4 regions of the Methylobacillus pratensis genome follow, and region 1 is predicted to be linked to each of the others. Evidence: predicted binding sites of a transcription regulator. Region 1 holds the regulator's gene; each other region holds the start of a gene.
What was found. The regulator sigma-54, encoded in region 1, starts transcription at its own class of promoters, with help from an activator protein. The targets are predictions, from matches to a motif close to TGGCACNNTTCCTGCT.

Region 1 (5,521 bases):
TCGCCGTTCTTCTGCGTCACGAATTCCTTGACCCAGTTGCGCAAGGCATTGGCGCTAAGGCTGCTGGTATCGATGCGCAACCCCATGTCCACCAGCGGCTCCAGCAAATGGCGCTCGTGGCTGATGCTTTCGGCCAGGGTGCTGGTGTCGCTGCTCAACGGATGGCGCCGGCGCGTTTCGCTGTAGCGCTTGACCAGGGTCTCGACATTGGCCTCCAAGAACAACACCTGCACTTCGATGCCCTCGCCCTTGAGCTTACGGATGTTGCCGGGCAGTGCCTCGAGCGAGGCGCTGCGGGTATCGATGCTGATCGCCACCCGTTCGTGGTTTCCCTGGCTCAGGTGCTCCGAAGCCTGGTGCAGCAAGGTGGCAGGCAGGTTGTCGATGCAATAGTAGCCGCTGTCCTCCAGCATCTTGAGTACGATGCTCTTGCCTGAACCCGAAAGACCGGTGACGATCACAAGCTGCATGGCCTATTCCGCCTGCGATTTGAGTTTGCGGGAAGTGCGTGCCATCTCGCGGTGCTGGCGCTGCATGAACTGCTTGGTGCCGTTGATGCCGCGCAGCAGCAGCATGTGGTTGCGCACCGCAACCTCCACCAGCACGGCGATATTGCGCCCGGCAGCTACCGGGATCACCACCTTGGGAACTTTGACCTCGAGGATTTTTTCATGCTGGGATTTGATCTTGAGCCGGTCGAGCGGCACCATGGTATCGGCCATTTCCAGTTGCACGATCAGGTCGAGCGGCTTGGTCGGCTTGACGGCGTTGTCGCCAAACAAGGCGCGGATATTGAGCACGCCTAACCCTCGCACCTCAAGGAAGTCCTGCAGCAGCGGCGGGCATCGCCCTTCCAGCCGGTCCGGCGCGATACGGTAGAAGTCGACAATATCGTCGGCGACCAGGCGATGCCCGCGGGAAATCAATTCCAGCGCCAGCTCGCTCTTGCCGATTGCCGGCGTGCCCTTGATCATAAGGCCGAAGCCCTGCACTTCCATGAACACGCCGTGCAGGCTTTCCGATATCGCCACCGCCTGGGCAAGATAATGGCTGAGCACGTCCATGAGGCCGGGGCTGCGCAACGGGGAGGTAAACAAGGGGGTGCTGAACTCGTCGGAGGCGGCCACCAGTTCATCCGGCGCTTCTTCGCCATTTGCAACAATGATCGCCGCCAAGTCGGCGGAAAACAGGTTCTTGATGGCCTGGAACAACTCGCGCGCCTTGAGACTGCGTAAATAATCCATTTCTGCGCAACCCAGCACCTGCACGCGGTTGGGATGCACAAAATTCAGGTGACCAACCAGCGCCAGGGATGGCTTGGTCACGGTTTCACTGGTCAGGGGGTTATCGCCGCCGGCTAACCCTGCTACCCATTTCAGCTTGAGCTTGCGGCGCGTATCCTTGTAAAGCTGGGTAACACTGATTTCAGCCATGTGTGCTTAATACCTTGGGAATGAATAAGCGGAAGGATTTGCTGCAAGAGCGCCAAATCCATGCATGAAAACCGGACTTGGCACTCTTTTGCAGCATTTCGCTAAAAGATTACTCGACCACCTGGTGCTTCAAACCTCCGGATGCCTGGTTGTGGTTGCTGACTTTTTCCTTATGTTTCACTACCTGGCGGTCGAGCTTGTCAGCCAGCGAGTCAATCGCGCTGTACATGCTTTCCGCCCCGCATTCCGCGTGCAGGTCGTTGCCCGGCACATGCAGGGTGGCTTCCGCCTTTTGCACCAGTTTCTCCACGCTCAGCGTGACCTTGAGGTCAATCACATGGTCAAAGTGATTGCTGAGTCGTGCCAGCTTGGACTGCACATATTCGCGCAGGGCTGGGGTAACGTCGAGGTGATGTCCGGTCAGGTGCAAATTCATAACGCTCTCCTTACTTGAAAAACGCGCAAATCAAAGCGACTTGCGCTGGTTGGCCGCGGGTATCTGTAGAGACTCGCGGTATTTCGCTATGGTTCTTCTTGCAACAACTATGCCTTGTTTGCCAAGGATGTCGGTAATCTGGTTGTCAGACAGCGGCTTCTTCGGGTTTTCCTCGCTCACCATCTGCTTGATCAACGCGCGGATCGCCGTGGCGGAGCACGCCCCTCCCGACTCCGTCGCCACATGGCTGCCGAAGAAATACTTCAACTCGTACACGCCGCGCGGTGTGAGCATGTACTTCCTCGTCGTCACGCGCGACACGGTGGATTCATGCAGGCCCAACTCGTCTGCAATCTCGCGCAGCACCAGCGGGCGCATGGCTACCTCGCCGTGTTCGAAGAAGTTGCGCTGCCTATCCACAATCGCCTGCGACACGCGCAGGATGGTGGAGAAACGCTGCTGGATGTTCTTGATCATCCATTTCGCTTCCTGCATCTGGCTCATAAGGTATTGACTGGAGCTATCGCGATTACGTTTCAGGATGCCGGCATAAAGCTGATTGATGCGCAGCTTGGGCACCACTTCGTCATTGAGGCTGGCGATCCAGATGCCCTTCACCTTTTTCACCACGATTTCGTGCTGGATGTAGTGGTCCGAGGTGATATGGCTGAACTCGCCGCCTGGGCGTGGGTTGAGTTGGGTCACCAGCTGCTGCACCGTTTTCAGGACATCGTCGTCGCAATGCAGCAGTTTGCGCAGGCGCGTGTAATCGCGGCTCGCCAGCAAAGGCAGATGTTGCTCGGCAACCTTGATCGCCAGGTCCACGGAGGGCGTATCTGCCGGCAGGGCGCGCAACTGCAATGCCAGGCACTCGGCCAGGTTACGGGCGCCGATGCCGGGCGGATCGAGGTTCTGGATATGCTTGAGCGCGGTTTCCAACTCGAGCAGGTCGATTTCGAGCTCTTCCGGCAGAAGCTCGGCCAGCTCTTCCAGCGACTGCTCGAGATAGCCGTCGTCATTGATGGCGTCCACCAGCACCATCGCCAGGGTCTGGTCGCGTTCTGACAGCGGTAGCAGCTTGATCTGGCTCAGCAGGTGCTCGCGCAAGGTGAGGTTGACCGCTTCCTGGAAACTGAAGTCGTTGTCGTCGTCATTGTTGGCGCCGCCCTCTTCCCAGCGGTTGCTGCCCTGGAAAGATTCGAAGTAATCGTCCCCGCCGCCGAATTCGTCAACGCGCGGCAACTCCTCGCTGGCTGGCGCAGGCGCCTCGCTGGCAGGAGCGGCGACCGCGGCATCCGGAGCGGGACTGTAGCTTTCGGACATCTCGGCAGCACCGTCCGGGCCGTCTATGCGCTCCAGCAAGGGGTTGGCCTGCAACAGCGACTCCAGCTCCTGGTTGAGTTCCTGCGAAGACAGCTGCAACAGCTTGATCGACTGTTGCAACTGCGGCGTCAATGCCAGGTTCTGGGAAAATTTTAGCTGTAGACTTTGTTTCATCTCTCTAATTCTGCGTTGACTACAGGCGGAAATCCTTGCCCAAGTAAACTTCTCTTACACTTTCGTTATGTATGATCTCGCTGGGCTTCCCCGATGCGAATACGCGGCCTTCATTCACGATGTAGGCGCGATCGCATATGCCCAATGTTTCACGGACATTATGATCCGTGATCAGTACCCCGATATTGCGCTCGGTCAGAAAACGCACGATCTTCTGAATGTCCAGCACGGCAATCGGGTCGATCCCGGCAAACGGCTCATCCAGTAGGATGAAACTGGGATTGGTCGCCAAACATCGGGCGATTTCCACCCGGCGTCGCTCGCCACCGGACAGGCTCACCGCCATGCTGTTGCGTATATGGGTGATATGGAGCTCCTGCAGCAGGGATTCAAGCTGTTCCTTCTGCTGCTCGGCCGTCATGTTCTGCAATTCGAGGATGGCCTGGATGTTTTCCGTCACGGTCATCTTGCGGAAGATCGACGGCTCCTGCGGCAGGTAGGCCAGGCCCATGCGCGCGCGCTGGTGTATGGGCATCCGGCTCAGATCCTTGCCATCCAGCAATATGCGTCCGCCATCTAGGGGCACCAGGCCCACCATCATGTAGAAACTGGTAGTCTTGCCCGCGCCGTTCGGCCCGAGCAACCCGACCACCTCGCCGCTGTTGAGCTGCAGGGAAATATCCTGCACCACGGTGCGCGACTTGTATTTCTTGCGTAAGCTTTCTACGATTAATTCACTCATTTATGCAATATCTATCGATGCCGTCTCTATAAAGCGCGGTTGCCTTCGGCCCGCATACAGACAAAGGCCCTCCAAATAGCCGTCAAGCTCAGGGAGTTTCTGCCGCGGGTTTCTTCTTGGGCTGGATAATGGCCCGCACTCGGCCAGTGGGTGTTGCAGGTGTCGCCGCTTGCGAGCCGCCGCTGATGACTTCCGCATACTCGGCATTGGCGTCATACATGATGTAGTCGCCATGCACGATATCCTCGCCGCGTTTGACCCATGCCTTGGTAAACAGCTGCACCTTGTCCATGCGTCCATCATACTCTATCCGCTGGGCGCTGCCTTCCATGTATTCGTTCTTGCCATCGCGCTTCTGCTTGAAGGTGGTGGGATTGCCATAGGACGTGCTGTGCTGGAAGCCTTCCTTGTCCTCGCGCACGATCAGCCTGTCGCCTCGGATCACCAGCGTGCCCTGGGTCAGGATGACGTTGCCGGTATAGGTGCTGGTCTTCTTGGCATCATTGACCTGCACGGAGTCGGCCTCCAGCTCGATCGGCTTTTCCCGGTCGGCCTTTTCGGCATGTGCCGTTGCAGACAGCATGCCGGCCAACATGGCAAGCAATAATGAATAACGCAGGTTGCGCATAGGGTCTCCGCTGAAGAATGTCGTTCTACTTGGTTTTAGTGGGCTGCTTGGCATTTTTGCTGTTACCGGATGTCGTCTTGCTGTTCTTGGAAGCCGCAGGCTTGGCTGCCGCCTGCTTAGGCTTGCTTGCCGTGCTGGTCTTGCTTGCCGCTTTTGGCTTGCTGCTCGTGCGCTTAGTGGCAGCCGGGCGTTCATAATGGCTGCGCACCCGTTTGTTGAGCTGGATAGTCTGGTTCTTCTTGTCGTAGACCATCCCGACCGCGCGCACCACGCTTTTCGGCCCTTGCGTAATCACCACAGGCTGGTCGGTCGACGCGATCTCGCTGTCCGGCTCCACGCGCAGGTATTCCGTCGTCAGCGTCATTTCCTGCCGGTCGCCAAATGCCTGCCGCACCACGCGCACGTCATCGCGGAACTCCACGACCTCGCCGTTGCTGGACACATGTCCGCGCTTGCCTGTTATCGTCGTGGTGGGCTTGCCGACGCCAAACTGGGTGAAATGCGGGTTTTCCAGCTCGGTAGTGTCGTCGTCCGGGTAATGCCGCATTTCAGAAGCCTTGAGAATATGGCTGATCGACCCTGTCGCATCCGTCTTGGTCGTGACGAAATTGTTCAGGATGTAATCGGGGTCGTGACGCGTCGTCCCATCCACGCGCGGCTCCGGCGGCTGCACCGTGCGGTCGATCCACAGCGTAATCAGGGCCAGCAGCCCGAGTACGGCAAGCGGAAACAGGATGGTATTGGTACGTCCTTGCATATCTCGCTTACTTCAAATAAGGGGCCAT
Region 2 (5,521 bases), 180 kb from region 1:
TGACGCCGTCGAACACCTGCATGACCTGGCGGAAGGCGATATCGCCGATGAAGCGCACGTTGTCCAGGTTGATCTGCTGGCGGCCGATACGCACGCGGTTGTTCTTGATGCCGGTCCAGTCGACGTACAACTGGTTGATGTCGGTATCGTCCGGATCGACGATCTTGGCGTAGTCCAGTTTCCCGGGCTGGTTGGAGACGCTGTTGATCAATGTGCCGTTGGTGCCGTCATTGAAATCGTCCTTGAACTTGCTGACGTCGATGATCTGCCCGGCAAAACTGAAATTGTTGTATGGCGCGGTTTGCCAGCCGACCAGGCTGCGCAGCGTCACGCCATTGGCATCTTTGAGCGGGCGGCCGCTGGGTGCGTTGCCGTCCTGCTCCACATTCTCGTAACGCAGCCGGAAGCTGGTCAGGTTCTTGCCGGCCCTGACGGCGTCCATGAAGGTGTAATCCGGCAAGGCTTCTTCCGCCTGTGTGGATGGTGCGGCAGCGAGCGAAAGCCCTAGCAGGCCGCTATAACAGGCTTGACGCATCATGAATCTAGAATTACTTTGCATGTGTTGCTCCTTTTCTCAGATGAGGGGTGACGGTAGTACCGGCCCGTCCTGCCCGACGGGCCTTCTTTTTTTAGGTCGTGCAGCGCACGCCCCGGTCAAGCCGCCTTGCGCGCATGCCGCTCGTAGAGGAACTTCAGCACCTCGCTGCGCAGGTGGTTGTACCGGCTGTCCTCCGCCAGTTGCAGCCGCTTGCGCGGACGCTCCAGGTCCACGTCGAGGATTTCGCCGACCGTCGCGGCCGGACCGTTGGTCATCATGACGATGCGGTCGGAGAGTAATACCGCCTCGTCCACGTCGTGCGTGACCATGACGGCGGTACAGCCGGACTTGGCCATGATGCCCATCAGCTCGTCCTGCAGGTGCGCCCGGGTCAGGGCGTCCAGCGCGCCGAAGGGTTCGTCCAGCAGCAATACCTTGGGCTCCATCGCCAGCGCGCGGGCAATGCCGACACGCTGCTTCATGCCGCCGGAGATTTCATTCGGGCGCTTTTCCGCGGCATGGGCCAGCCCTACCAGCTCGATCGCGGCCTGGGTGCGTTGCTTGAGTTTTTCCTTGCCTTCCTTGGCGCCGAACACGCGCTCCACTGCTAGGTGGACGTTTTCCGCGCAGGTCAGCCACGGCAGCAGCGAATGGTTCTGGAACACGATGGCGCGTTCCGGCCCGGGACCGGCGACCTCGCGCCCGGCGCAGAACAGGTTGCCTTGCGTCGGGCGCAGCAAGCCGCCGATCAGGTTGAGCACAGTGGATTTGCCGCAGCCCGAGTGACCGATGATGGAGATGAACTCGCCCTCGCGGATGCTGAAATTGACGTCCTTCAGCGCTTCGAACGTGCCTTTCTTGGTGAAGAAGGTCATATCGACGTTCTCGAGCTGCACATAGCGTTCCTGTATGATTTTTTCCATGATGGGCCTCGCCTTATTCGTAGCTGAAACGTTTTGCAATGGAGGTGAGCGCCACTTCCAGTAACAGGCCGACGATGCCCACCACGAAGATGGCGATGATGATGTGCTCGACGTCGAGGTTGTTCCATTCGTCCCAGACCCAGAAGCCGATACCGACGCCGCCGGTGAGCATTTCCGCAGCGACGATCACCAGCCATGCTACGCCGATGGAGAGGCGCACCCCGGTCATCATGTAGGGCAGGACGAAGGGGAACAGGATCTTGGTGACGATCTTCCATTCCGACAGGTTGAGCACGCGCGCGACGTTCATGTAGTCCTGTGGCACCTTGGAGACGCCCACCGCCGTATTGATGATCATCGGCCAGATGGCGGAGATGAAGATCACCCAGATCGCGGCGGGATTGGCGGCCTTGAACACCAGCAGGCCAATCGGCAGCCAGGCGAGGGGAGACACCGGGCGCAGGATACCGATCACGGGGGCGGCCATGCGCGAGACGAACTGGAACCTGCCGATGATGAACCCCAGCGGGATGCCGACCAGGGCCGCAAGGCCGAAGCCCAGCCCAACGCGTTCCAGCGAGGCGAGGATGTTCCAGCCTATGCCCTGGTCATTGGGGTCGTTGACGTAGAACGGGTCGCTGAACAGCGCCGTTGCCGCGTGCCAGGTGGAGGTCGGGCCCGGCAGGTTGGGGGACTGGTGTGAAATCAGCGTCCAGACGGCAAGCAGCAGCAACAGGCCGGAGACGGGCGGCAACACCCATTCGAAGAATGCGCGCGACTTCGACGCCAGGGCGCTGGGACGGGCGACCGCCACCGGTTTGGCGGCGGCTGTAGGTTTGACGATGGTTTGATCGCTTTTCATGATGGTCTTGATGTCTTCCTTGCTGATACTGACTGAGCTCATAATCATTCGCCTCGCATCACGTTACTGGGTTGGCGGCGGGGCAGTGGCCCGGCCGCCGCTGGTCCTGCTCAGGCCTTGATCTTGAAGGCGCTGGCATAGGCCTTGGGGTCCTTGCCGTCCCACAGCACACCGTCGATCAGTTTGCTGCTGCGCATCGGGTCGCTCGGCACGGCAATGCCCAGCGACTTGGCGGCCTCGGTATAGATGTCGATGCGGTTGACCTTCTTGGCGATGGCGAGGTAGTCCGGGTCCGTCTTCAGCAGGCCCCAGCGCTTGTGCTGGGTGAGGAACCACATGCCGTCCGAGAGGTAAGGGAAGGGCACCTTGCCGTCATTGAAGAACTTCATGTAGTTCGGGTCTTCCCACTTCTTGCCGATGCCGTTGTCGTAATGGCCGAGGAAGCGGCCTTCGATCACCTGTTCCGGCGCGTTGACGTAGGCCTTGCCCGAAATCAGCTTGGCGACGGCCGGGCGGTTGGCCGTGGCGTCGATATAGCGGCAGGCCTCGAGGATGGCCTTGGTGACGGCAAGGGCGGTATTGGGGTTCTTGGCGATGAAGTCCGCTGTCGTGCCCAGCACTTTTTCCGGATGGTCGGCCCAGATATCCTGGGTGGTGGCGACGGTGAAGCCGATCTTGTCGTGGATCGCCCGCGCATTCCAGGGCTCGCCGACGCAATAGCCGTCCATGTTGCCGATGCGCATATTGGCGACCATCTGCGGTGGCGGCACGACGATGGTCTTCACATCCTTGAACGGATTGATGCCGTAAGCTGCGAGCCAATAATAGAGCCACATCGCATGGGTGCCGGTGGGGAAGGTCTGGGCGAAGGTGAAGTCGCGGTTTTCGTTGTCGAGCAGGCGCTTGAGGGTCTGGCCGCCGGTGACGCCTTTTTCCTTGAGCTGGTTGGCGAGCGTGATGCCCTGGCCGTTGTGGTTCAGCGTCATGAGGATAGACATGTCCTTCTGCTGTCCGCCTATGCCCATCTGCACGCCGTAGACCATGCCGTAGAGCATGTGCGCGGCATGCAGTTCGCCATTGACCACCTTGTCGCGGATGCCGGCCCAGGAGGCTTCCTTGGAGGGCGTGATCTTGATGCCGTATTTCTTGTCGAAGCCCATCTGCGCCGCCACCACGACCGGCGCACAGTCGGTGAGCGGGATGAAGCCGATCTTGACTTCGGTAAGCTCAGGCGCGTCTGAACCTGCCGCCCAGGCCTGCCGGCTGATGGCGGAAGGCACCATGTCCAGCATGGCGGCGGCGCCCAGGGTGCTGGCAATCGCCTGGTGAAAAAACCGCCGCCTGCCATGGTCCATATTGTCATTGCCGGCAGCAGGTACGGGCAATGTCGGTGTTTGCTCGGAATTACTCATCATGACTCCCTGGATCAGTGATTAAGGTTGAGCGCCAAAACAAAAAAGGCGTCCTGATCGCAGACGATGAGTTGTCTGCGATCAGGACGCCTTTGTCCTTGGTCTTCAAGCCTCACGGGCTTGCTATGCGCGCCGCAAGGTGGTGCTGCCGATGCTGCTCGAACAATGGCAACCGCCATTGGCTGCCGCTGTTCAATCAGGCATCAGCAATTGTCGTGCCAAATAGAATTTGTTTTATAAATTCCTTGTTTTTTAAGGATATTTATTAGGTTCCGGCATTTTTGTTAATTCCGGCTGACGGCGCCGGGTTGCACCACCTGAGTGCGGTTGCACCACGATCACCTCACTCAGGATAGGGAATTCTGCCTGGCGAGGATGTTGTCGGCCACATCGATGATTTTGCGGTTCTGTTCCATGGCGGTGCTGCGCATGATTTTGTAGGCCTCGACCTCGCTGATGCCGCGCTTGCTCATGAGCAGCCCCTTGGCGCGTTCGATCTGTTTCCTCTCCGCCAGCGCTTTCTTGGTTTCCGACAGCTCGTTTTCAATCTCGGCAATCTGCTGCGATTGCTGCTGCAGCAGCGAGACGATGGACTCCATGGGGTAGGAGTGCTGATTGTCGTGCGCGAGGAAGGTGTAGGCGTTTTCCACCGGGATGGAGAGATTAAAGAAAGCGCTGTCCAACGCAGCAGGCTGGGCCGGCTGGCGGCGCACTTTCTGCAGGTACTGGCGGGTCTTGTCCAGGTCGCTCTTCGCGTCGTTGACCAGCGTCTCCAGCATGTCATGCATGCCCTTGATGAGCTGGCACTGGATATGCCAGATATCGGTGAGGCGTTGGCTGCAGAGCTCGAACCACTCATCCCCGTCGTGCGTTTTCACGGCTTGGCCGTCCTGCGCATGGGTGAGCTTGTTGCGGTATTGCCGGTGCCGCTGGTGGATGCTGGTATCCATCGAAGCCGCCCATGACTTTTGCAACGGGCTGCCGCCGAATTGGCAGAACAGCTCGAAATGCCTGTCCTGCAAGGCAACCAGCTCCAGCAGCTTATGCTGGTGTTCCTGCTGCACATGGCCGGAGCCGAACATATAAGAGCCTACGGCACGTTCCTGCCCGGCAAACTCCTTGCCCTGCACCAGGTTGTAAAGCGCGAGCAGATAAGTGGAAATCTTGCTGTTGACGGCATTGTCGGTAATGTCGAAGATCAGCGAAATCAGGCTGCCGATAAAGCGGTTGAACGACTGTATGCAATCGGGAAATGAAATCTTGTGCAAGGTCACCTGGTGGCGTAGCGATTTCAACTGGTCGAAGCCGAGCAATATCCATGAAACCAGGGTGAGCTGCTTGGCGTCGGCCATGCTGTTATGGTCCAGGTGGCGTTGCAATGCCTCGCGGAATTTCAGCTCCAGGCCCTGGTTCTGCTCGATGATCTCGCTGCGTTCCTTGCCGAAACGCTGGCCGCTTGAAGCCAGGTAAAGGCAGCTTGCGCCACGTTCTGCCTGGATCTGGTGGATGGTCAGGCCGATGGTCTCGACAAACACGGTGCATACCGACAGCCGCTCGAGCTCCTCGATATGCCGTATCTTGGCCAGGATGATGGTTTGGTCGGGAGAAATATCTTTCATATTAAAACTCGGTAGCAAAAATCATGCGCAACAGCATGGCGGTTGCTGGTTCAACGATGATTGTCAATCGGCTAAGGCAGCGGCAGAACAGCAAGTTTCTTCCTGGAACCTTGATTCTTCTGGATGCATGCAGGTTCAGGAGAGTTTGATGATGTAGAGCAGGACGA
Region 3 (5,521 bases), on a different contig from region 1:
TGTTCCAGCACATGGATGCAATCCGCATGACGGACAGTGGACAATCGGTGCGCAATGATGATGCTGGTACGCCCTACCACCAGCTTGTTGAGCGAGCGCTGGATGGCGGCCTCGGTTTCGTTATCCACCGCGGAAGTCGCCTCGTCGAGGATCAGGATCGGCGGATTCTTGAGGATGGCGCGCGCCAGGGCCAGGCGCTGGCGCTGCCCGCCCGAGAGCTTCATGCCGCGCTCGCCCACCTGGGTATCGTAACCTTCCGGCAGCCGCTCAATGAACTCGTGGGCCTCAGCAGCCTTGGCGGCGGCGATAATCGCATCAATACCCGCATCAGGCTGCCCGTAGGCAATGTTCTCGGCAATGCTCGCATCCGTCAGGAAGGTGTCCTGCGCGACATAGCCGATTGCGCGGCGCAATTGCTGCAGGTCCAGGGAGGCGATATTCTCCCCGTCGAGCAGGATCTGGCCTTGCTGCGGGTCGTAAAACCTCAGCAACAGCTTGGTGATGGTGCTCTTGCCGCCGCCGGTCGCACCCACCAATGCCACAGTCCTGCCGGCCGGGATATGCAGGTCAAACCCATCAAGCGCGGGCTGGCCCGATTGGGCATCGTAGGCGAAACGCACTCCCGCAAAGCGGATGTCGCCTTTCACCGAGTCCAGCCCCAGGGGCTTGCCGCCGTACTGGATCGCCAATGGCGAATCCAGTAAATTCATCACGCGCTGGATGGAAGCCATTGAGCGCTGGTAAAGGTCGGTCAGCTCGGCCAGGCCGGTCAATGGCCACAGCAGGCGCTGGGTCAGGTAGACCAATGCGGAATAGCTTCCCACGCCCAGCTCGCCATTCAAGGTCATGAAACCGCCGTAAAGCAAGGTCACGGTAAAGCCTGCCAGGATCGCAATGCGGATCACCGGCGTGATCGCGGCGGAAAGGCGGATGGCTTCCGCATTCTTCTGGCGATAGGCATCGGAAGCGCTGCGGATATGCTGGGACTCGATCTCCTCTGCAGCATAGGCCTTGACGGTGGCGATGCCGAGCAGGTTATTGTTGAGGCGCGTCGCCAAGGCGCCAGCCGCCTCCCTGACCGAGGTATAGCGCCTGGCAAGACGGGACTGGAACCAGAATGCGCCATAGAGGATGAACGGCACGGGTATCAATGCGAGAAACGCCAGTTCCTTGGTGAGGAAGAAGAACACGCCACCTACCATCACCGAGCCAAAGAACACCTGGATCAGGCTGTTGAATCCGCCATTGAAGAAGCGCTCCATCTGGTTGATATCCTCATTGAGGATGGCCAGCAGGTTGCCGCTGCGGTTGCGCTCGAAGTAGGCAAGCTCGAGCTGCTGCACGTGCTGGTAGGCCTCCATGCGCAAGTCGTGCTGCAGGTTCTGCGCGAGGTTGCGCCAGCGCACGTCATACAGGTATTGGAACAGGGACTCCCCGACCCAGATCAACACCGTCAATGCGGCAAGCAATAGCAGTTGGTCGCGTGGCTCCGCGATGCCCAGCCCAGCCAGGAAGGAAGCCTTCTGGTTGACGACGACATCGACCGCCACGCCGATGAGTATCTCGGGCAGGATGTCGAAAATCTTGTTCAGCAGGGAATAGATGGAAGCGATCCACGCATCGCGCCGGTATTGGCGGGCATGGTTGAATAACCGTCGAAGAGGATGCATATGGGATGTAGTGGGCAAAGTTTTGATTTTATCAGCCAGGCATAAAATATCAGCCACATTGTGACTGCGGGTTTGACCGCCTGGAAACGTAAAAACCCCATGCCTCAGCATGGGGTTTTCTTGAGCGACGGTAGGAGATTAACCGACTGCGCGCAAAGCAGGCGCGCTATCATGGCCGCGCACCAAGGGCAGTACTTCCTCCCCTACCCGGTAAGCCTCTTCCAGGTGCGGCGTGCTGGCGAGGATGAAAGCATCCGCGCCGAGCCTGACCAGGTCATCCAGGCGCTCGGCCACCTGCTCATAGCTGCCAACAATGCCCTGGGTCTGCCCGCCGCGTAGCAGGCTGAGACCGGACCAGACGTTGGGATGGATGATGAAGTCTCGGTAATCATTGAGCTCCTTCGGCGCATTGCTGCGCTGGCGGCTGGCGCCGACGGAATCCCCGGTTTGCTGGGCAAAACGCTTGTAGCGCTCGCGCGCAGCGTCATCAAGGTTTTCAAACCCGCGCTGCACTTCGCGCCAAGCCTCCTCCTCGGTGCGGCGGGCAATGATGTCCACGCGCACTGCGCATTTGATCTTGCGGCCCAATGCGGCAGTGCGCTCCTTCACGCGGTCGAACTTGTCGCGCAACTGGTCGAAAGGCTCCAGCCATGAAAGGTAATAGTCCGCATGCTTGGACGCGGAAGCCAGGGCCGCGTCGGACGAGCCTGAGAAGTAAATCTCAGGGAAATCCTGGCCCAGGAGCTGGGCCGGCAGGGCCGCATTCTCCACCTGGTAGAACTTGCCCTGGTAGGAAAAACTGTTCCCGCTCCATACGCCGCGCAATACGTCCAGGAATTCTGTCGTGCGCGCATAGCGGTCGTCGTGCGGCGCCACGTCGCCCCACCACAGCTGGGCAGGGCCGCCGCCGCCGGTAATTACGTTGTAAAGGGCACGGCCGCCGGTGGCGCGTTGCAGGCTGGCCGTCATGCGCGCAGCCACAACCGGGTTCAGGAAGCCGGGCTGGAACGCAATCATGAAACGGAAAGTACTGGTCTCGCGCGCGAGGAACGAGGAAATCGCCCACGGCTCGTCGGTCATCGGGAAGGAAGGGATCAAACCGCCTTGGAAGCCCGATATCTCGGCGGCACGCGCCACCTCGGCGATATAGTCGAGGTTGTTGAAGCCGTCGCCATGGCCACCGCTGAGGCCTTTCTGCACGATATGGTCGCCTTGCTGCTGCGACCAGTCGCCGCGGTGGTGCAGCTTGTTGCGCAGCGAGCTTGGCTCGCCGTGCGTTGGAATTCTCCAGAAAACATCAATTGCCATAATATATCGACTCCTCTATCAGGCTGCGCGCTGGCTGGCGCCATTTATCAGGGAACGCAGCGGCGGCAGGACATTCTCGCCAATGCGGTAGGCCTCTTCCAGGCTGGGGACGGCGCCCAGGATGAACTGCTCGACGCCCGCTTCCGCCAGCGCGGCCAGCTGTTCCATAACTTGCTCGAAGCTGCCGACCAGGGCGGCGCTTGCGCCGGTGCTGGCTGTGGTCAAGCCCTGCCACAACCCTGCGGTATTACTGTCATCGGCCTTATGGTCGGTCTGTTCGGCATAACGCTTGGCGTCGAATACCGCTTCTTCCTCGGTTTCGCGCGCCAGGACATCGACGCGCAGGCCGATTTGCAATGTACGGCCCTGCTTGCTTGCCAGGTTGCGTAAAAGCGAGATTTTCTTTGCGACTTCGTCCAGAGGCTGCGCTTCCAGCACATGCACATCGGCAAGCTTGGCTGAGAGGGCGTATGCCTCGTTCGTCTCGCCGGATAGATAGATGGGAGGAACCTTCTGACCGGAAAGGGGCCCTTGGAAGCCGCCTTGCAACACCTGGAAGAAGCGGCCGTCGAAGTCGTACCCGGTCGTGGTGATGACGTTGCGGGCCACGGTGACAAACTCCTCCACCCTTGGATACAAGTCCGCCTGCGCCGCGAAGTCGCCATGCTGCCTGCGCTTCGCCTCATCGGGCTCCACGCCGATCTGCCAGGCAAAACGGCCTTCGGTAAAGCGCTGGTAGCTCACCGCGTTCTTGGCGGCATAAACCGCCGAGCCGCGCGAGGCGTCGAACTCGGCCAGCACCGTCAGGTAGCGCGTCGCGCGGCTGAGGTAGCCGGCGACGATCCAGGATTCGTCGCCTTCAGGATCGTTCCTGACCTTGATGCCGTCGAACTTGGCCAGTTCCACCGCCTTGGCGATCTGGTGCAAATGGTCGAAATAATTGAACCGCTGGCCGCGAGGGTCGGTCACGCCCGGCAGGAAATAAGGCCGGCTGTCGGCCCTTTCGCCCCGGATGCGTTTTTCGGCGTCGGCATAGCGCCCATCCCCTGAGGTCGGCGCTTGCCAGAAAAATTTAACTGTCATGCATATCTCCGCGATATTTCTACTTAGATCATTATCCTTATCGCAGAAACCATGCCATTCGCCTTTAATTCCCATAATTATTTTATGGGAATTTACAGAGGTTTGAATCCTTTAGCTTATTTTACAGATTCATATTGCACGGGATTTTAATGCTGGACTTGAGGCAGGCATATTCGCGGCCCGAACTGTTTATATAAAAACACTTTAGCCCTTTAATTTGCTCCAAAATAAACAGTTGCTCCAAAATAAACAGTTGCTCCAAAATAAACAGTTTCTACTCAATAAGCAGCCATCTCTCGATTAAACAAGACTTGGTTACGGACTCTTTTTTGACCTGTAAAGATTAATGCTGTCTTTCAAATCGATTGTCACGGAGCGCGCGACCTCAGCGTAATCGGGGTCTTGGGAAGCATATAGGATTGCCCGTGAAGAGCTGATAATCAAGCCGGTGCCGTTTTCAGTCTGGCCTGCCTTGGCCAGTTCTCTGCGGCTTTAAAGCCCCCCCAATATCATGAGTCGCGTCGACAATGTTCTTTAAAAAGCCAAATATCGCGTCTGTTTGGCTTTTTAAATGTGCTCAGGAAACCAGAACAAGTCAGGGTCGAGCTACACACAATGAATTGCTTTCCTCACAGGATTTCTCTAATTTTTCAATAAAGTTCATTTTTACTCAGCATTAGGTTGCCACATTTTCATCCGGTCCATTTTCAACAACGCTTTCTGTGCAAAACTACGGTTTATCCTATCCGTCTAAACCACGCCTGATGATGTCAGACAGCAGCAGCATGTCATCCACCGTCCGCTCCGCGCCTGCCTCCAGCAATCTGTCGGCTGCCATGGTGCCGGTATAGGCACATACCCGCATGTCGGCGGCGACCGCCGCCGCCACGCCGACATCGGTATCCTCGATTACCAAGCAGGCGGAAGGCTTGACTCCCTGGCTTTCTGCCGCCTTGAGATAGACGTCGGGCGCCGGCTTCGGCCTGCCCAGGTCTGCGGCACTGAATATCCTGTCGTTGAAATAAGGCAGCAAGCCGGTGATATCCAGCATTTCATGCACTTTGGCGGCACTGCTGTTGGAAGCCACGCAGTGCGGCAACTGTAGCTGCCGCAACACCTGCTCTACGCCGGCGATAGGCTGCAAGCCGTTGCGCAATGCGGCATCGCGCCTGGGCCGGTAGCGGGCAAGAAAATCCGCACCCGGCCGGCGGCCATAAATGCGGGCGATGATGTCCATGCACTGTTCGAGCGAATGGCCGACAAAATGCCTGGCCATCTCCTCGATCCGGGCAGGTATGCCTTCCTCGTTCAATACGTCGACAAATATCTGGTTGGTGATTTTCTCGCTATCGACCAACACCCCGTCACAGTCAAACACGACTAATTCATAAGCAGGCATGATTCCCTCATTGCCCAGGAGCCGTTAACAAAACCCTGCCGGCGTTGTGGCCCTGCCTTGC
Region 4 (5,521 bases), 280 kb from region 1:
CGGTTGTTCGTTCCTGATGATCTCGAACAAGCGATCAATATTGGGATGTTTGCCCGGGTTGGCCTCGGCGTCGCCGGTATGCTCGGCATAAATCTCCAGCCCTTCCCGGGCCGCCGCCACGCTGATGCTGCCGTATTTCTTGTAAAGGTGGTGGTATACCTTCACGGAGCCTTGGCTGCCCGGCTTGTTCTCAATGGAGCCTGCCGCACTGCCCTTGATGTCGAGAAGCTCGATTTTCTGGATATGGTCGCTGGACTCGAGGCCAGCCAGTATTTCGCTGAATGTCGTCATAGATGATAAGTCGTCGTTGTCATGATGTTGGAAAGAATGCGTATGCCTGCCTTGAGCGGTAACGGGAGCCCGGTTGCCCCTTGCGTAGCCGCCTGCTGCGCATGGCCCGCCGCATCGGCTTGTATCTGGCTGATGATTGTGCGGCTTTTTTGGTCGTCGGCGTTCAATGTCTCAAGATGGCGGGCCAGTTGATTGCCGGCCTGGCGTTCGGTTTCCGCTGCGAAGCCTAGGTTCCAACGGTCTCCCAACGCGCCTGCGAGCAATCCCAGGCCAAAAGAGCCGCCGTAAAACAACGGATTGAGCAAACTGGTGTGGCTACCCAGTTCCTTGATGCGTTTTTCGCACCAGGCCAGGTGTTCGGCCCCCTGCTGTGCAGTTGCACGAAGCGTGGCGGCTGTTTCAGGGCTGCGCGCACTAATGGCTTGACCGCTGTAGAGGGCTTGTGTGCATATCTCGCCGGTATGGTTGGCCCGCATCAAGGCGGCGGCATGACGCTTGTCTTGTTTCTCAGTAAGCGTTTCTGGCAGGGCGGCGCCTGGATATGGGCGCTGGCTGGCCGGCGTGGCCAACAGCGTGCGCAGGCCTTTGTCGAATTCAATGATGAGGCGGTCTAGCATGGCGGGAATTGCAGGATTGCAGAGGCCAGGCCGCCAGAGGGCGACCTGGGGTTTTGCTTATTTGCGTTGCAGGATCTGCAGGCCCTTCAGCAGGTTGAGCGCCTGGTTGAACTGGTAATCGGCCTTGGAGCCTGGCTCGATCGGGCCGCTTGGCGCTGCCTTGTCCTTCTGCTCCTTGCTGTCAGGCTCGGCAGCAGGTGCCTCGGGCTTGGTATCCTCTTGCTCGGCTGGAGCGGGCTGGACGATAGGAGCCTCTTCCCCGTCCTTGGGGTTGCTCAGGTGGCGGCTCAGGTCAGCCTCGCGCAGCATTGCCGCGTGCTCTTGCGAGTTGACCGTTGCCTCTTCCACCAAGATGTCTGGCACGATGCCCTTGGCCTGGATCGAACGACCCTTCGGCGTGAAATAGCGGGCGGTGGTGAGCTTGATGGCCGCACCGTTGTTCATCGGCAGGATGGTTTGCACAGAGCCCTTGCCGAAGGTCTGGGTGCCCATGATGATCGCTCGCTTGTGATCCTGCAATGCGCCGGCGACGATTTCCGAAGCGGATGCGGAACCGCCGTTGACCAGCACTACGATAGGCAGGGTCTTGAGGTCGGCTGGCAAGTCGCGCAGGTAGTCTGCGCGTGCGCCGCCACGCACGTAGTTTTCAGGGTTGGCGGTGAGGCGCATCTTGGCTTCTTCGCCCCGGCCTTCGGTATAGACCACCAGCTCGCCCTTGGGCAGGAAGGCTGCGGAAACACCGACACCCGCGTTCAGCAAGCCGCCAGGGTTGTTGCGCAGGTCGAGGATCAGGCCCTTGAAGGCTTCCTTGTTCTGTTCGCGCATGGCTTTCAGCGCCTTTGCGAGGTCTTCGCCGGTATGCTCCTGGAATTGGGTGACGCGGATATAGGCATAGCCGGGTTCAGACAGTTTGTACTTGACGCTTTGGGTCTTGATGATGGCGCGCGTGAGCACAAAGGTCAGCGGCTTGGCTTCGCCCTTGCGCAACACGGTCAGGTTGATCTTGGTATCTGGCTTGCCGCGCATGCGCTTGACGGCATCGGTGAGCGTCATGCCTTTCACCGGCGTGTCGTCCAGTTTCATGATCAGGTCGCCGCTCTTGAGGCCGGCCTTGTATGCGGGTGTGTCCTCGATCGGGGCAACTACCTTGACGAAACCGTCTTCCATGCCGACTTCAATGCCCAGTCCACCGAATTCGCCCTGGGTGCCTGCCTGCAAGTCCTTGAATGCATCAGCGTCCAGGTAGGCCGAGTGGGGGTCCAGCCCGGATAGCATGCCGTTGATGGCTTCGGTCAGCAGCTTCTTGTCTTCAACCGGTTCTACATAGTCGCTCTTGATCTTGCCGAATACTTCGGCAAATGTGCGTAGGTCATCGAGCGGCAGCTGCGGCTTGGTTTCCTTGTCCGCAATGGCGGAGTAACTCAAGCTCAGCATGACGCCAAGCAACGGGCCTGCGACGATCAAGCCGATCTTTTTAAGTTTGCGCATGTAAAACGATTCCTCAATGGAAAAACCAGAATGGTTGAATACTAATGGTTGTAATTGGAAGACAGGGAGCGACTAGCCCATTTTCCGCTATTTATGTTGTCATTGCAAAACGTTGGAGAGTATCGCACAGTCATTTTTTGCTTTTCAATCACTTGAACGCTAAATTTCTTTATTTTACATATGGAGCTGTTAGTCAATGAGTCTGCCCAAGTTGCCGGAACTGGAAATCGAATATTGCACGCAGTGCCGCTGGCTGTTGCGAGCGGCCTGGATGGCGCAGGAGCTGCTGACAACGTTCGAGTCAGACATTAAGCGCGTCAGTCTGGTTCCGGGAACGGGAGGGATTTTTGAGGTCAGGTTGAATGGCGAGCTGCTATTTTCTCGCAAGGAGCACGGACGTTTTCCCGAGTCGAAGGAATTGAAGCAACTGGTGCGCGACCGTATCGATCCCGAGCGCGATCTCGGCCATAGCGATCGCAAGTAGCTGAAATTTAATTATTTAAATAGGATTTTGCGGGAGGGAAATAATATCCGACTAAAATAGTTGGAAATAACTCTTTAAATGTAAATTGTTCTCATTTATGATGTTTCCGGACAGGGATTTTGTGGAAGGTTCATCAACATGAATGCATTTAACCAATCGGAAATAGGAGCCTTATTGCTCGATCATGAGATTGAGCCGCACGACATGGCTCCCAACGAATTGCTGGACGTGGTGATGACACGGCAATTCGGCACTGATTATTTGCCTATCGTGGACGTGCAATCGATCGAGATGCTGGGCTATGAGGCCCATGCCCGGTTCTGGGCGCGCAACGGCAGGCCGTTGAATGCAGACAAGCTGAGGGTGAGCCTGCGCAAGAATCCGCTACTGCTGTTTCATCTCGAGCTGGAATTGAAGAAGCTGCAGATTGCCAGCTTTCCGGGCGAGGGCTGGCTGATGCTGGATCTTGACATGGATAGTTTCTTTGCCGGAGGCGAGGGGGAGGACAACCCATTCCTCGGCCTGTTCAAGGAATATGCCTGGTCCGAGCGCGAGATCGTCATCAATGTCGTCCAGAACCACACCATGCATGAGACTTTCCGCACCCAGCACATGATGGATCTGTTGCAGCATTCCGGCACCTCGGTCGCGTTGGAGGACGCCGGACTGTCCTGGGGCATGTTCTCCTTGAGCGCCTTTCTTGATGCCGCCATGGTGAAATTCAGCAGCCGTGCACTGCGGGAGCTGGACGGCAAGGCCGCACAGGCGATGGTGGACTGGCTGGTAGGAGCGGCGCGCAAGATCGGCGTGCAAACGGTGATGACCGACGTGGATACCTGCGCAGCCTTGGACTGGGCGCGAAAAATGCGCGTGGACTGCGTGCAAGGACGCTTGTTTTCCAAACAGAATCTGCAGGCGCATTAAGCGCCTGCTATCGCTGGACTTGGGCCAGTTGTCATCTCTTTCCAATTTTTATGACGCGAGGGAGTTGTATTGCGTTTGTAAATAAATAATAATTCCTCTCATTGTCATTATTAATTGTAGAGCCAGCCACATGAGCCCGGTCAGGCATCACGACACCATATCTTCCCTACCTGACGAAGCATCCGACCATACGATCTCGACTTGGGAACATACCATTCGCCAGGGAAACCGCGCCTACTCCGACAAGCAGGACCAGCTTGCGTTGCAGCAATACCAAACAGCGCTCGAGCAAGCCAAGCTGCTGCTCAGGGAATGCGTGCAGGCGGATGAGCAGGCCGTGCCGATTGATACCGTGATTGCCGCCTATGTGGTATCCCACCATAACCTCGCCAATGTCTATGCACGCCAGGGAGATATCAATACTGCGGCATGCCGGCTGTGCGAGGTGCACCAATGCCTGTCTCGCATTTGCTCCGACCCCGCGATGCATTGCGCATTGCGCGAAGCAGCCCAGCGTCACGGGCGCCGTACATACAGAGAACTATTGAACTTTAGCCATCTGTATAGTCAACATCCTTTAGTAGCGAGGACCTTGCGCGTCTGCGGGCAGTTCTGTAGCCTGCAAGACCAGCCGCTACACTAAATCCTGAATCCCAGTGAGATTTTCTGTGCTAAAAAGCATAAGATAGCTCGTGCAGATTGACTGCGGCAACCGGGTTCAACATTCCCTCTAAAATTTAACGATCAAAAAACTAAGGAGCAAAATAATGGCGTATACATTACCCCCCCTTGATTATGCTTACACGGCCCTCGAGCCGCACATCGATGCCCAGACCATGGAAATCCACCATACCAAGCATCACCAGACTTATATCAACAACGTGAATGCGGCCATCGAAGGCACGCCTTTTGCCGACGAGCCGGTAGAGTCGCTTGTCGCCAAGCTGGACAGCCTGCCGGAAAACCTGCGCGGCCCTGTGCGCAACAATGGCGGAGGCCATGCCAACCACAGCCTGTTCTGGAAGGTCATGTCCCCCAATGGCGGCGGAGAGCCTACCGGCGCCTTGGCAGATGCGATCAAGTCCGACATCGGCGGTTTCGATACATTCAAGGAAGCCTTCACCAAGGCCGCTCTGACGCGTTTCGGCAGCGGCTGGGCATGGCTGTCAGTGACTCCCGAGAAGAAGCTGATTGTGGAAAGCAGCGCCAACCAGGATAACCCCTTGTCCCACGGCAACACGCCGATTCTCGGCCTGGATGTCTGGGAGCATGCCTACTACTTGCGTTACCAGAACCGCCGCCCGGAATATATCGGCGCGTTCTTCAATGTCATCAACTGGGATGAAGTCGCACGTCGTTACCAGGAAGCCTTGTCTAAATAAGACTGGAACTTGTCATGAACTTCCCCTTCATTCTCGCCAGCAATCGGCAAAAACTATGGCTGTGGATGATAGTCCTGGCTACCTTGGCCGTCATTCTGCTGATGGTGCAGTTGTTGGGGGATTGGGGGCAAGCCGCCTGGGGAGTGCCCCAGGTGCGCGACGCCTTTTGGGGAGGCTCCGCCGCGGCATTGGCAACGGCGGCAGGCACTTTACCGGTCTTTTTCTGGAAGCAGTTGCCCGACCGCATCATGGATACCTTGTTCGGCTTTGGGGCAGGCGTCATGCTCGCCGCCAGTGCCTTTTCACTGATCGTGCCGGGCATCGAGTCGGCCCAG

Region 2: a site for sigma-54 is predicted at 3,941-3,956, ahead of ACW4YW_RS08900 (CmpA/NrtA family ABC transporter substrate-binding protein). Genes of this name have one in related genera too.
Region 3: a site for sigma-54 is predicted at 4,103-4,118, ahead of ACW4YW_RS00160 (LLM class flavin-dependent oxidoreductase). Genes of this name have one in related genera too.
Region 4: a site for sigma-54 is predicted at 2,470-2,485, ahead of ACW4YW_RS09325 (SelT/SelW/SelH family protein). Genes of this name have one in related genera too.

What each region holds. Positions count from the first base shown of each region.
Region 1 covers NZ_JBSUSR010000003.1:109,919-115,439, reverse strand. The annotation lists gene rapZ (RNase adapter RapZ) at 1-470, opposite strand, end outside; gene hprK (HPr(Ser) kinase/phosphatase) at 474-1,433, opposite strand; gene hpf (ribosome hibernation-promoting factor, HPF/YfiA family) at 1,543-1,869, opposite strand; gene ACW4YW_RS07920 (RNA polymerase factor sigma-54) at 1,900-3,366, opposite strand; gene lptB (LPS export ABC transporter ATP-binding protein) at 3,386-4,108, opposite strand; gene lptA (lipopolysaccharide transport periplasmic protein LptA) at 4,197-4,703, opposite strand; gene lptC (LPS export ABC transporter periplasmic protein LptC) at 4,762-5,493, opposite strand; gene ACW4YW_RS07900 (KdsC family phosphatase) at 5,501-5,521, opposite strand, start outside.
Region 2 covers NZ_JBSUSR010000003.1:292,108-297,628, forward strand. The annotation lists gene ACW4YW_RS08885 (alginate export family protein) at 1-559, opposite strand, end outside; gene ACW4YW_RS08890 (ABC transporter ATP-binding protein) at 655-1,461, opposite strand; gene ntrB (nitrate ABC transporter permease) at 1,475-2,365, opposite strand; gene ACW4YW_RS08900 (CmpA/NrtA family ABC transporter substrate-binding protein) at 2,434-3,735, opposite strand; gene ACW4YW_RS08905 (nitrate- and nitrite sensing domain-containing protein) at 4,083-5,354, opposite strand; gene ACW4YW_RS08910 (protein kinase domain-containing protein) at 5,490-5,521, opposite strand, start outside.
Region 3 covers NZ_JBSUSR010000001.1:33,432-38,952, reverse strand. The annotation lists gene ACW4YW_RS00170 (ABC transporter ATP-binding protein) at 1-1,670, opposite strand, end outside; gene ACW4YW_RS00165 (LLM class flavin-dependent oxidoreductase) at 1,809-2,978, opposite strand; gene ACW4YW_RS00160 (LLM class flavin-dependent oxidoreductase) at 2,997-4,061, opposite strand; gene ACW4YW_RS00155 (HAD family hydrolase) at 4,804-5,460, opposite strand.
Region 4 covers NZ_JBSUSR010000003.1:387,099-392,619, forward strand. The annotation lists gene ACW4YW_RS09310 (DUF2322 family protein) at 1-291, opposite strand, end outside; gene coq7 (2-polyprenyl-3-methyl-6-methoxy-1,4-benzoquinone monooxygenase) at 288-908, opposite strand; gene ACW4YW_RS09320 (S41 family peptidase) at 966-2,396, opposite strand; gene ACW4YW_RS09325 (SelT/SelW/SelH family protein) at 2,593-2,880, shown strand; gene ACW4YW_RS09330 (EAL domain-containing protein) at 3,019-3,804, shown strand; gene ACW4YW_RS09335 (hypothetical protein) at 3,935-4,447, shown strand; gene ACW4YW_RS09340 (superoxide dismutase) at 4,572-5,186, shown strand; gene ACW4YW_RS09345 (ZIP family metal transporter) at 5,201-5,521, shown strand, end outside.